One region of the Streptosporangium sp. NPDC053982 genome, then DNA from elsewhere that is predicted to be linked to it. Evidence: riboswitches for the same ligand, from Rfam matches in the RefSeq annotation. Region 1 holds a riboswitch; each other region holds the start of a gene.

Region 1 (3,527 bases):
GACACCGCCATCCCGGCCGACGTGGTGGACCAGATCGCCGCCGAGATCGGCGCCGACAGCGGCCGCTCGGTCGACCTGGCCGACTAGCCCGCCGTCTCCGCGGGTCCCCGGTACGGCGGGGGCCCGCGGAGACGTCTCCGAGCCCGTACGGCGAGCGGACCCGAGCCCGTACGGCGGAGCGGATCCCGGGCGTGCACGGCGGGACGGGCCGTCACGCGGAGCGCGCGCTGTCGTCTCATCATGTGAGAAATGTGTACGGCGGGCGAGACGGCGTTCCGGCGGGCGGGTACTGTGACAGGAAATGCGCCAGGTTCTCGTAATCCTTACCTGCCGCGGCGGGGCCTGACGGACAGGCCGGCACCTCGCCGCGGTGCGATGGCGTTCGCCGGCTTCACCTTCGCGTCGCGGATCCGCGTCCCGGATCCGCGGCCCCAGGCCCGGTCGGACTCGTGACCGGAGTCCCCCATCACATTTCCCGCTCGCCCGTGAACGAGACGAGGCTTGTCATGTACGACATGTATCCCTGGAACCGTCCGGAAGAAAGCAAGGACGAGGCCGCCGACGCGCTGCAGACCGCGCTGGACCGGCGCGACAACGGCGGGGTGCCCATCCGCTGACCCGGATCGACCGATCCGGATCGACCGGCCCGGAGTGACCGGCCTGGAGTGACCGGCCCGGATCGACCGGCCCGGAGTGACCGGGAGAGACCGCCGGCCGGGATCGGGGCCGGCGGTCTCCCGCGCCGCGTCAGGCGTCCTTCGCGTCGCCCTTCTTGTCGTCCTTCCCGGTGTCCTTGCCGGTCGTCATGGTGCCGTTCTCGATCGAGATCTTGACACCAGAGCGGTCGGGGCGGACGGCCCCGGCGAAGACGCTGCGCCGCCAGGAGCTGAGCTTCTCCTCGCGGATGACGTCGCCGGTGCGCGGGGCGTGGACCATGTAGCCGGGCCGGCTGATCATGCCGACGTGGCCGAGGCCGCTGAAGAAGACGAGGTCACCGGGCTTGAGGTTCTTCCAGGAGACCTTCTTGTGGAAGGCCGCGTACTGGTCGTAGGTGACCCGGGGGAGCTTGATGCCGGCGGCGCGGTAGGCGCGTTGCATCAGGCCGGAGCAGTCGAAGCCGCCGTGGCCGGTGCCGCCCCAGACGTAGGGGACGCCGCGCTTGGACATCGCCCACCGCACGGCCTGCTTCCAGGCGGGAACGATCGCCTTGGCGGGGGCGGCCTTCGCGGGCTCGGACGTGGACCCGGACTCGGCGGCGGCCGCGGGGGCGGGGGCCGGCGTGGGGACGGCGGCCGGGAGGGCCGCGGAGAGCGTGGGTGAGGGGGCGACCACCGGTGAGGGGGCCGGGGTGTCCGCCATGGCGGCGGCGGGGGTCGCGAGCGCGGCGGTGCCGGCGGCGACGATGGACAGGGCACGGGGGAAAAACTTGCCGGACAGGGTGGTTCCTTCCATAAGGCCTGCCGGGTTAGCTGTCGGGCTCGGGCGTGGAGGCCGCCCTACGGCGCGGGAAACGCGCTGATTCGCCCCAAGGAAAACCCGTGTGGGCAGCCGGAACGCGCTCGCTGACAGCGGAGTCATGTGTTCCGGCGCCCCGGGTTTTCCGGAAGGTGGGTCCCCGGCTCCCCGGGGCCGGACATGGGGGTGGCCCACGGGGATTAGGCGTCGATACGAATGGGAGGACCATAACGAAGGTTCATGAATCGGTCAATACGTCGCAAAGTCGGACAAATCGATCAAGGGTTTGTGACACGCCGTTCTGTCCGTAGCGTGAGATGGGTGTTCGGCAGTCGAGACAAACCGGTAGGGTGCGAACATGGACTCGCGCAACATTCGCCTGGCAGTCATCCCCGGCGACGGGATCGGAGTGGAAGTCGTCGCCGAGGGGCTGAAGGTCCTCCAAGCGGTCGGCGCCAAGGCCGAGACCACCACCTACGACCTCGGCGCCAAGCGTTACCACGCGACCGGTGAGGTCCTCACCGAAGCTGTTCTGGACGAGCTGCGCGGATACGACGCGATCCTGCTCGGCGCGATCGGCGACCCCAGCGTGCCCCCCGGCGTCCTGGAGCGCGACCTGCTGCTCAAGCTCCGCTTCCGGCTCGACCACTACGTCAACCTCCGCCCGGTCAAGCTCTTCCCCGGCGTGGAGACCCCGCTCGGCGGTTCCCGGCCCGAGGACATCGACATGGTCGTCGTCCGCGAGGGCACCGAGGGGCTGTACGCCGGGACCGGGGGCGTGATGCGCCGGGACACCCCGCATGAGATCGCCACACAGGAGTCGCTGAACACCGCGTTCGGTGTCGAGCGCGTCGTCCGCTACGCCTTCGACAAGGCGCGGAGCCGCCCCCGCCGGAAGATCACGCTGGTCCACAAGACCAACGTGCTCACCTACGCCGGAGACCTCTGGGCCCGCACGTTCGACCGGGTCGGCCAGGAGTACCCCGAGGTCCAGACCGACTACTGCCACGTCGACGCGGCCTCGATGTTCTTCGTCACGCAGCCGGAGCGGTTCGACGTGATCGTCACCGACAACCTCTTCGGCGACATCCTCACCGACATCGGCGCCGCCGTCGCCGGAGGAATCGGCCTGGCGGCCAGCGGCAACGTCAACCCCGACCGCACCGCGCCGAGCATGTTCGAGCCGGTCCACGGCAGCGCGCCCGACATCGCGGGCCAGGGCAAGGCCGACCCGACCGCCACGATCCTGTCGGTCGCCATGCTCCTCGACCACCTCGGCCTGTCCGAGGAGGCCGCCCGGATCGAACAGGCCGTGGCCGACGACCTCCTGGAGCGGCAGACCGGCTGGGCGGGCCGGACCACCCACGAGATCGGCGACGACATCGTCGCGCGAGTAGCCGGCTGAGGCCGCCTGCTCGATTCACCCACGCGCCCGGCGGCTCCGCGAGCCGCCGGGCGCTGCTTTTTGTCCGCAGTGCCACGTCCACTGCCGACTTTGTCCTAGATGCAGTAGTTTCCCGGTATCCAGTCCATCGCAGAATGGACTGAGGTGCAGTTCGACTCGAAGAGAAGGATTCCCGCCATGGCCACCGCTCAGAAGCTCAGCTTCAACGTGCAGCACTCCGACCACGCTCGCACCGCGGCCGAGCGCGAGCAGGTACTGGCGAACCCCGGATTCGGCCAGGTCTTCACCGACCACATGATCCGGATCGACTACACCGAGGGCCGGGGCTGGCACGACGCGCGGCTCATGCCGTACGGCCCGCTGAGCCTCGACCCGGCGACCGCGGTCTTCCACTACGCCCAGGAGTTCTTCGAGGGACTGAAGGCGTACCGCCAGGAGAGCGGCTCGATCGTGTCGTTCCGGCCGCAGGCCAACGCCGCCAGGTTCAACCTCTCGGCGGGCCGGATGGCCATGCCCGAACTGCCGGAGGAGGCGTTCGTCGAGTCGCTGGAGCTGCTCGTCCAGACCGACCGCGACTGGGTGCCCACCACCTCCGGCCACAGCCTCTACCTGCGCCCCTTCATGATCGCCACGCAGCCGGCGCTCGGGGTGAACCACCCGTCCTCGA
Region 2 (3,527 bases), on a different contig from region 1:
GGTCAGCGACTCCGGCCTGCCGGAGGAGGCCCGCGAGGAGCTGGCGTCCCAGGTGGGCGAACTGATCATCACCGACCCCCACCAGCGGAACGAGACGGTGAGCTCATGAAACGCACGATCACCCACCTGGCCGACGGCCGCGAACTGCTCTACTTCGACCGGCGGGACGACGCCGACCGGAGCGCGGCCGACCTGCGCGACCTGCCGCCCCGCCCCCCGGCCTCCGAGCTGCGCTACGACCCTCTCACCGAGGAGTGGATCGCGGTGGCCGGGCACCGCCAGAGCCGCACGTTCCTGCCCCCGGCCGACGAGTGCCCGCTGTGCCCCTCGGCCCCCGGCCGGCTCACCGAGATCCCCTCATCCGACTACGACGTCGTGGTCTTCGAGAACCGCTTCCCGTCCTTCTCCGGCCAGCCGGTCGACGCCGTTCCGGTCGGCGGGCTGAGCGAGGTCCGCCCGGGGACCGGGCGGTGCGAGGTGGTGTGCTTCACCTCCGACCACGGCTCCTCCTTCTCGCGGCTGTCCCCCGAGCAGGTCGATCTGGTCATGGAGGCGTGGATCGACCGTACGGCGGAGCTGTCGGCGCTGCCCGGGGTGGAGCAGGTCTTCTGCTTCGAGAACCGGGGCCCCGAGATCGGCATCACCCTGGCCCACCCGCACGGGCAGATCTACGCCTACCCCTACGTGACCCCCCGGACCCGGCTGTCCCTGGAGGCGGCCGAGCGGCACCGGAGGCGGACCGGCGGCAACCTGTTCGCCGACGTGCTCGCCGCCGAGCGGGAGGCGGGCGTCCGCGTGGTCGCCGCCAACGAGCACTGGACGGCGTTCGTGCCGGCCGCGGCGCGCTGGCCGGTCGAGGTCCACCTCTACCCCCATCGCCGGGTTCCCGGCCTGGGGTCGCTGGAGGCCGCCGAGCGGGCGGCGTTCGGCCCCCTGTACACCCGGGTCCTGCGCGCCCTGGACGGGTTCTTCGGTGTGCCCCTGCCGTACGTGGCGGCCTGGCACCAGGCGCCGGTGCACACCGGCCGGGATCTGTCGTACGCCCACCTGGAGGTGTTCAGCATCCGCCGGGCGCCCGACAAGCTGAAGTATCTGGCCGGGTCGGAGTCCGCGATGGGCGCCTTCGTCAACGACGTGCTGCCGGAGGACACGGCCCGCCGCCTGCGGTCCCTGGTCGGGGAATGACCGGCGGACGGTCACGGGACGGGGTCGCGTGACCGTCCGTTTACCATTACTATCCTCACCCATTGGACTTAATGTCCGATATGCCTAATTCCGGGTGCGTCGCCCGGGAGCCGGGGAACCACCGCACCCGGGGTGAATCCACTTCGGTGGAAGGGCTCTCTCCCGCCCGAACCCGTCAGCTAACCCGGTAGGCGGTAGGAGAGGAGAGCCGTGGCGGCCCCGTCCCCCACGTCCCGTCGCCGTGCGGCCATGACCGTCTCCGCGGTCTCGGCCCTGGTGTTCGTCCTCGCCGGCGGGCCCGCCGGCGCCGACCCCAAGCCGTCCGAGTCCGAACTGCGCGCCGACCTGGCGAAGCTCACCGAGAAGGTCGACGGGCTCATCGAGGACTACGCGGCCAAACGGGAGTCGCTGCGCGAGGCCCGGCAGGCCGAGAGCCGGGCCAGGGCCGCCCTTGCCGAGGCCGAACGCGCCTACGCGGAGGCCAGGAAGCAGGTCGCCGGCATCGCCAGCCTCCAGTACCAGGGCGGTCAGCAGGGGGGCGGGAGCGACCTGCCCTCCCTGCTGACCGCCCCCCGGATGGACGGCGCGGCGGTCACCGCCCAGCTCGCCGCCCAGCAGGGCGCCCACCTCCGGACCTTCGCCCAGAGCCGGGACCTGCGCGGCCGGGCGGCCGAGGAGGCCGCCCGGCTCACCGGCCGGATCGCCGAGGAGGGTGACGCCGTGGCCGCCCGGCGCCGCGACGCCGAGAAGGCCATCGCGGACATCAGGCGGAAGCTCGACGCGCTCGTCCCCGTGGGCTCGGGCCGTCGCACCGACGGCAGCTGGGCGCCCCAGCTGCCCACCGGCTCCGACAACATCACCGACCGTACCCGGATCATGCGCGAGGCGGTCGGGAAGCGGTTCACCCTCCCCCACGAGGTCGGCTGCTACCGCTCGGAGAACGACGGCGGCGAGCACCCGCTGGGCCGGGCCTGCGACTTCATGATGAGTACCGGCGGATCGACGCCCACGGCGGCCCACGTCGGGCTCGGCGACGAGATCGCCGCCTGGGCCCTCAAGAACAGGACCCGGCTCGGGGTGAAGTACGTGATCTGGCGTCAGCGGATCAACAGCGGCACCGGCTGGCACGCCATGTCCGACCGCGGCGGCGTCACCGCCAACCACTTCGACCACGTCCACATCTCGATGTACTGACGGACCCGGCCGGACGTTTCCCGGCGTACCGACGGACCCGGCGGGATCGGCGGCGTCACGGGCGGGTGACGGCGACGTCCGTCGTCCCCGCCGCCTCGGCGACCATCCGGTCCAGGCCGGCCAGGTCGGCCGGGCGGGCGACGGCCGCCTCCGCGAAACGGGCGAGCAGCCGGGCGAACGCCTCGCGGTCGGCCTCCGTCCAGTCGGCGATCAGGCCGTCCAGGTAGGTCCGCCGGTAGCGGACGACCACCTCCAGCACCCGGCGGCCACGCTCGCTCAGCACGAGACGGGCCCGCCGGGCGTCCACCGCCGACTCCTCCCGTGCCACCAGACCCGCGCCGATCGCGTCGTTGACGAGCCTGCTGGCGGTGGACGGGTCCACGTCGAGCTGCTCGGCGACGGCGCCCACGGTCACCTCGGGGACGTCCAGGCTCAGCTTGTGCACCGCGTGCACGACCATCACGTTCGACATCTGCACCGGCCGGGGCGGCTCACCCGCCCGGCGGGCACGCAGCGGCCGGGCCCAGATCCGGCGCAGCCGGAACAGCGCCACGTCGATCGCCGCTCCCGGCGTCCGGTCGTTCACGGCGTACCCCTACGGCGGGTACGGCCCGCCCGCGGCGCGCCGTACGGGACGGATGGTCACGAAAGATCAACCCAGCAGGCGGATCGGGTTGAAGACGTCGGCGTACGCCAGCAGGCCGGCCATGACGATCATCACCAGGGCGATGGCGTAGGTGAGCGGGAGCGCCTTGGCGATGTCCACGTGGGAGGGGGCGGGACGGCGCGTCACACGGGCGAAGCCCCGCTTCAGGCCCTCCCACAGCCCGCCGGCGATGTGGCCGCCGTCCAGCGGGAGCAGCGGGATCAGGTTGAACATGCCGATCGCCAGGTTGAAGACGGCCAGCAGGTTGATGAAGATGACGACCTTGCTCTCCAGCGGGGCCGAGGAGGCCACGATCTCCCCGCCCATGCGGCCGACGCCGACGATGCCCACCGGGCCGTTCTTGTCGCGCTCCTGGCCGGAGAAGGCGGCGTTCCAGACGCCGACCATCTTCTCCGGGAAGCGCAGCAGCGCGCCCGCCGTCAGCGAGGTGGTGTCCCACATGTGGGAGGCGACCGCGCCGAGGCTCTGCCGCTCGGTGACG
Region 3 (3,527 bases), on a different contig from region 1:
CTGCGGACAGATCGCGGACACGCCTGGCGCGGGCCCCGGGCGCGACGGCGGTCCGGCGGCGCGCCCTCCGGCTCGGCCGCCACTTAATCACAATGGGCCCGACATATCATGAGTACTTCATGTAACGCCCACTCTGTCAATAGTGTGGGCCATCTCTATGAAGAGCAGAGCTTGACGACCTTTGAACGGGGCGTTTACCGTTCCTGACGGGCGACATCGATTCCAGCGTGCTCACGCCTGAGTCCCGTTTCGGGGGGAGTTGCTAGATGGCATATCCGGAAGTGGATTCCCGCCGCGGCGAAAGTCTTCCGGGCACTGAGGATATCGATCTCAGCGAGGAGGACCTCGTGCTCCTGGCCGAGCTGGCCAAGGGCGTCACCGTCGACAGGGTGGGCCGCCGCCTCGACATCAGCGGCCGGACGGTCCGGCGCAGGCTGCGCGGGATCTGTGACCGCATCGGCGTGGCCACCGCGATCGAGGCGGTGGCCTGGGCCGCCCGCCGCCGCCTGATCTGACGCCGTACACCCGGCCGGTCCGCCGTGCACCGGCCGACCGGTCGTGGCCCGCCCGGTCAGGCCGTGCACCCTGCTGATCGTGTGTCCGTGTCCGTGTCCGTCCGGCCCGGCCGGTTCGTGCACCCGGCCGGTCATACGCCCGTCGGGTCAGGCCGTGCATCCGGCTGATCGCGTGCCCGTGCCCATGCCCGTCCGGCCCGGCCGTACGCCGGCCGGATTCAGTCGGCGACGCGCACGCCCCCGGCGAAGGGCCGGTTGCCCATGGGGGCGATGCGGACCACGTCACCGGTCTGCGGGGCGTGGATCATCAGGCCGGCGCCGAGGTAGATCCCGACGTGATGCAGGTCGCTGTAGAAGAAGACCAGGTCGCCGGGGCGCAGCTGGTCGCGGGAGACGTGGGTGCCGGCGGTCCACTGGTCACCGGTGTAGTGGGGCAGGCTGATGCCGACCTTCTGGTAGGCCCACAGGACCAGCCCCGAGCAGTCGAAGGAGTTGGGTCCCTCGGCGCCCCAGACGTACGGCTTGAGCTGCTGGGTGAGCGCCCAGCGCACCGCCTCGGCCGCCTTGCCCTGGCCCACGACCGGAACGGTGAGCCTGGTCGCCCGGCCCTGCATGCTCTGGGCGCGGTCGCGGACCTCCCGGTAGAGGTTGCCCTCCAGTTTGCCGACCAGGCGTTCGATCTTGGAACGCTTGTCGCCGAGCTCGCCCAGCAGCTTCTTGACCTCGGTGGACCGGGCGCTGGCGCTGGCCCGAGCCTGCTCGGCGACCTTGAGCGCCTGGGCGACCTGGGCGACCTCCTCGCTCTGCCGCTGCTGGAGGGCGTAGCTGGTGGCGGCCTGGTCGAGGAAGGTGTCGGGGTCGCTCGACTGGGTGAAGGCGAGCGTGGAGCCCAGGCCCCCCGACATGTAGGTGCTCTGCGCGAGGAGGGTCGCCTTGGTGCGCCGGGACTCCAGCTCCGTCTCGCTGGTGGACAGGTTCTTCTTGGCCACCTCGGCGGCGCGCTGCGCCTGCTTGAGCTTCACCCGTGCGCCGTTGTACTGCTCGGCGAGCGTCTCGACCTCGACGTGGAGCTTCTCGACCTGCTTGGCGAGCTGCCGGAGGTCCGGTTTCGGGTCCGCACCGGCGGACGTCATGGGAGCGCCGACCGCGAGGAGGGTGAACGCGAGCCCGATGGAGGCCGTCCGGCCGGAAAGGCGACGGGAGGCGCGCTCCCGCATCGGGACGGGTCCGGCTGGACGTCCACTGCCACGGCGCGGCGTGCGCTTCACCAACGGGCTCCTCTCTCGGCCGCCTGCCGGGTTAGCTGACGGGTTCGGGCCGGAGGCAGCCCTACCGAGCACGCCGGTGACGGCTCGGATTCACCCCTGGGGACGCGTGGAGGGTGGGTCCCCGGCTCCCCGGGTCCGGGGATTCGGCGGGTCAGCTTTTCGGGGAAGCTGACATCGAGCACGGACATTAGTGCAATTGGAGGTTCATGCTCAACCAGAACCACAAAGTCGGTAGAGCTTTCACAACCGGAAAGTCACAGGCAGATCACATACTTTCATGATCCTCATGCCTGTCAACCTGGATCCATGTCGCTATGAGCGGCATACCACCCATGTAGCCGCAGGCCCCGGTCCATGCCGAGGGCGAACGGCCGCCGTCACCGGGGTTTCCGGCCGGGCGCGACGGGGGTGACACCGGGAGCCGGGCGGTGCCGTTGTGACCGAAGTTACGGCTGGGCCGTAATGGGGGTGCGCCGAGGACGTACGCTGATCGGTCATGGAGCAGGTTGCGGAACCCTCCCCGGCGGACGCCCTGACGGACGGGACCGGGGCGACGGCCGGGTCGGCGAGCGGGGTCACGGCCGGGGCCACGGGCGAGGTCACGGTCCGGCGCGCCCGCACGCCGGACGTGCGGGCGATCCGGCGGCTGGTCGACACCTACGGCGGCGCCGGGCCGCGACTGCTGGAGAAGGCCACGGTCACCCTGTACGAGGACGTCCAGGAGTTCTGGGTGGCCGAGCGGGACGGGGCCGTCATGGGGTGCGGGGCGCTGCACGTCCTGTGGGAGGACCTCGCCGAGATCCGCACCGTCGCCGTCGATCCGGCGTGCCGGGGCCAGGGCATCGGCCACATGATCGTCTCGGCGTTGATCCGCACGGCCGGCGAACTCGGCCTGCGCAGGGTCTTCTGCCTCACCTTCGAGGTCGACTTCTTCGCGCGCCACGGCTTCCGGCGGATCCAGGGCACGCCCGTCTCGCCCGAGGTCTACGCCGAGTTGCTCGCCTCCTACGACGAGGGCGTCGCCGAGTTCCTCGACCTGGAGCACGTGAAGCCGAACACCCTGGGGAACACGCGGATGCTGCTTCATCTACCGCCCCTGGTCAAGCGTGATGACCGCAGTTGTGACTGTGACAAAAGGTGACTCTCGGACGACTATCTCGATACCTTGTGCTTCAACGTGCATGTGAGTCTCGAATGCGCCGCATGCGTAGTCGAAGTGAGGTGACGCGGTGACCAACGGACAGCCGCCGTATCCGCAGGATGATCCCGACCGCGATCGCACCCCGTCGGGACACTCCGGATACGGCTCGCACGACACGGGTCAGGGCCCCGGGGGTCTCGACCCCGACGCGACGGTGGTGGGGTACCGGACGGACGGCACCGGACCCGGGCAGAACCAGCCCGGTTACGGCCAGCCCGGCGGTTACGGCCAGCAGGGCGCGCAGCCGGGGTACGGGCAGCAGCCGTCGTACGACCAGGGCGCCTACGGCCAGCAGGGGGCGCAGCCGGGTTACGGCCAGCAGCCCTCCTACGACCAGCAGCAGGGCTACGGTCAGCAGGCCGCCCAGCCCGGTTACGGCCAGCAGGCCGCGCAGCCCGGCTACGGGCAGCAGCCGTCCTACGACCAGGGCGCCTACGGCCAGCAGAACTCCCAGCCGGGCTACGGCCAGCAGGGGACGCAGCCGGGGTACGGGCAGCAGCCGTCCTACGACCAGGGCGCCTACGGCCAGCAGGGGGCGCAGCC

Evidence for each region. Region 1 has a riboswitch for cyclic di-AMP ahead of ACZ6W9_RS15555 (C40 family peptidase). Riboswitches for the same ligand answer to the same signal wherever they lie in the genome.
Region 2: another riboswitch for cyclic di-AMP. It lies ahead of ACZ6W9_RS36660 (VldE C-terminal domain-containing protein); the one in region 1 lies ahead of ACZ6W9_RS15555 (C40 family peptidase).
Region 3: another riboswitch for cyclic di-AMP. It lies ahead of ACZ6W9_RS04800 (C40 family peptidase); the one in region 1 lies ahead of ACZ6W9_RS15555 (C40 family peptidase).

Annotation. Positions count from the first base shown of each region.
Region 1 is NZ_JBVJKQ010000008.1:23,893-27,419, forward strand. Features, by position in the region: gene serA (phosphoglycerate dehydrogenase) at 1-87, shown strand, start outside; gene ACZ6W9_RS15555 (C40 family peptidase) at 748-1,452, opposite strand; cyclic di-AMP (ydaO/yuaA leader) riboswitch at 1,440-1,672, opposite strand; gene ACZ6W9_RS15560 (3-isopropylmalate dehydrogenase) at 1,814-2,860, shown strand; gene ACZ6W9_RS15565 (branched-chain amino acid aminotransferase) at 3,038-3,527, shown strand, end outside.
Region 2 is NZ_JBVJKQ010000034.1:1,887-5,413, reverse strand. Features, by position in the region: gene ACZ6W9_RS36670 (DeoR/GlpR family DNA-binding transcription regulator) at 1-109, shown strand, start outside; gene galT (galactose-1-phosphate uridylyltransferase) at 106-1,185, shown strand; cyclic di-AMP (ydaO/yuaA leader) riboswitch at 1,257-1,393, shown strand; gene ACZ6W9_RS36660 (VldE C-terminal domain-containing protein) at 1,435-2,379, shown strand; gene ACZ6W9_RS36655 (MarR family winged helix-turn-helix transcriptional regulator) at 2,435-2,965, opposite strand; gene ACZ6W9_RS36650 (M50 family metallopeptidase) at 3,032-3,527, opposite strand, start outside.
Region 3 is NZ_JBVJKQ010000002.1:436,904-440,430, forward strand. Features, by position in the region: gene ACZ6W9_RS04795 (helix-turn-helix domain-containing protein) at 348-515, shown strand; gene ACZ6W9_RS04800 (C40 family peptidase) at 734-1,783, opposite strand; cyclic di-AMP (ydaO/yuaA leader) riboswitch at 1,789-1,942, opposite strand; gene ACZ6W9_RS04805 (amino-acid N-acetyltransferase) at 2,280-2,924, shown strand; gene ACZ6W9_RS04810 (RDD family protein) at 3,013-3,527, shown strand, end outside.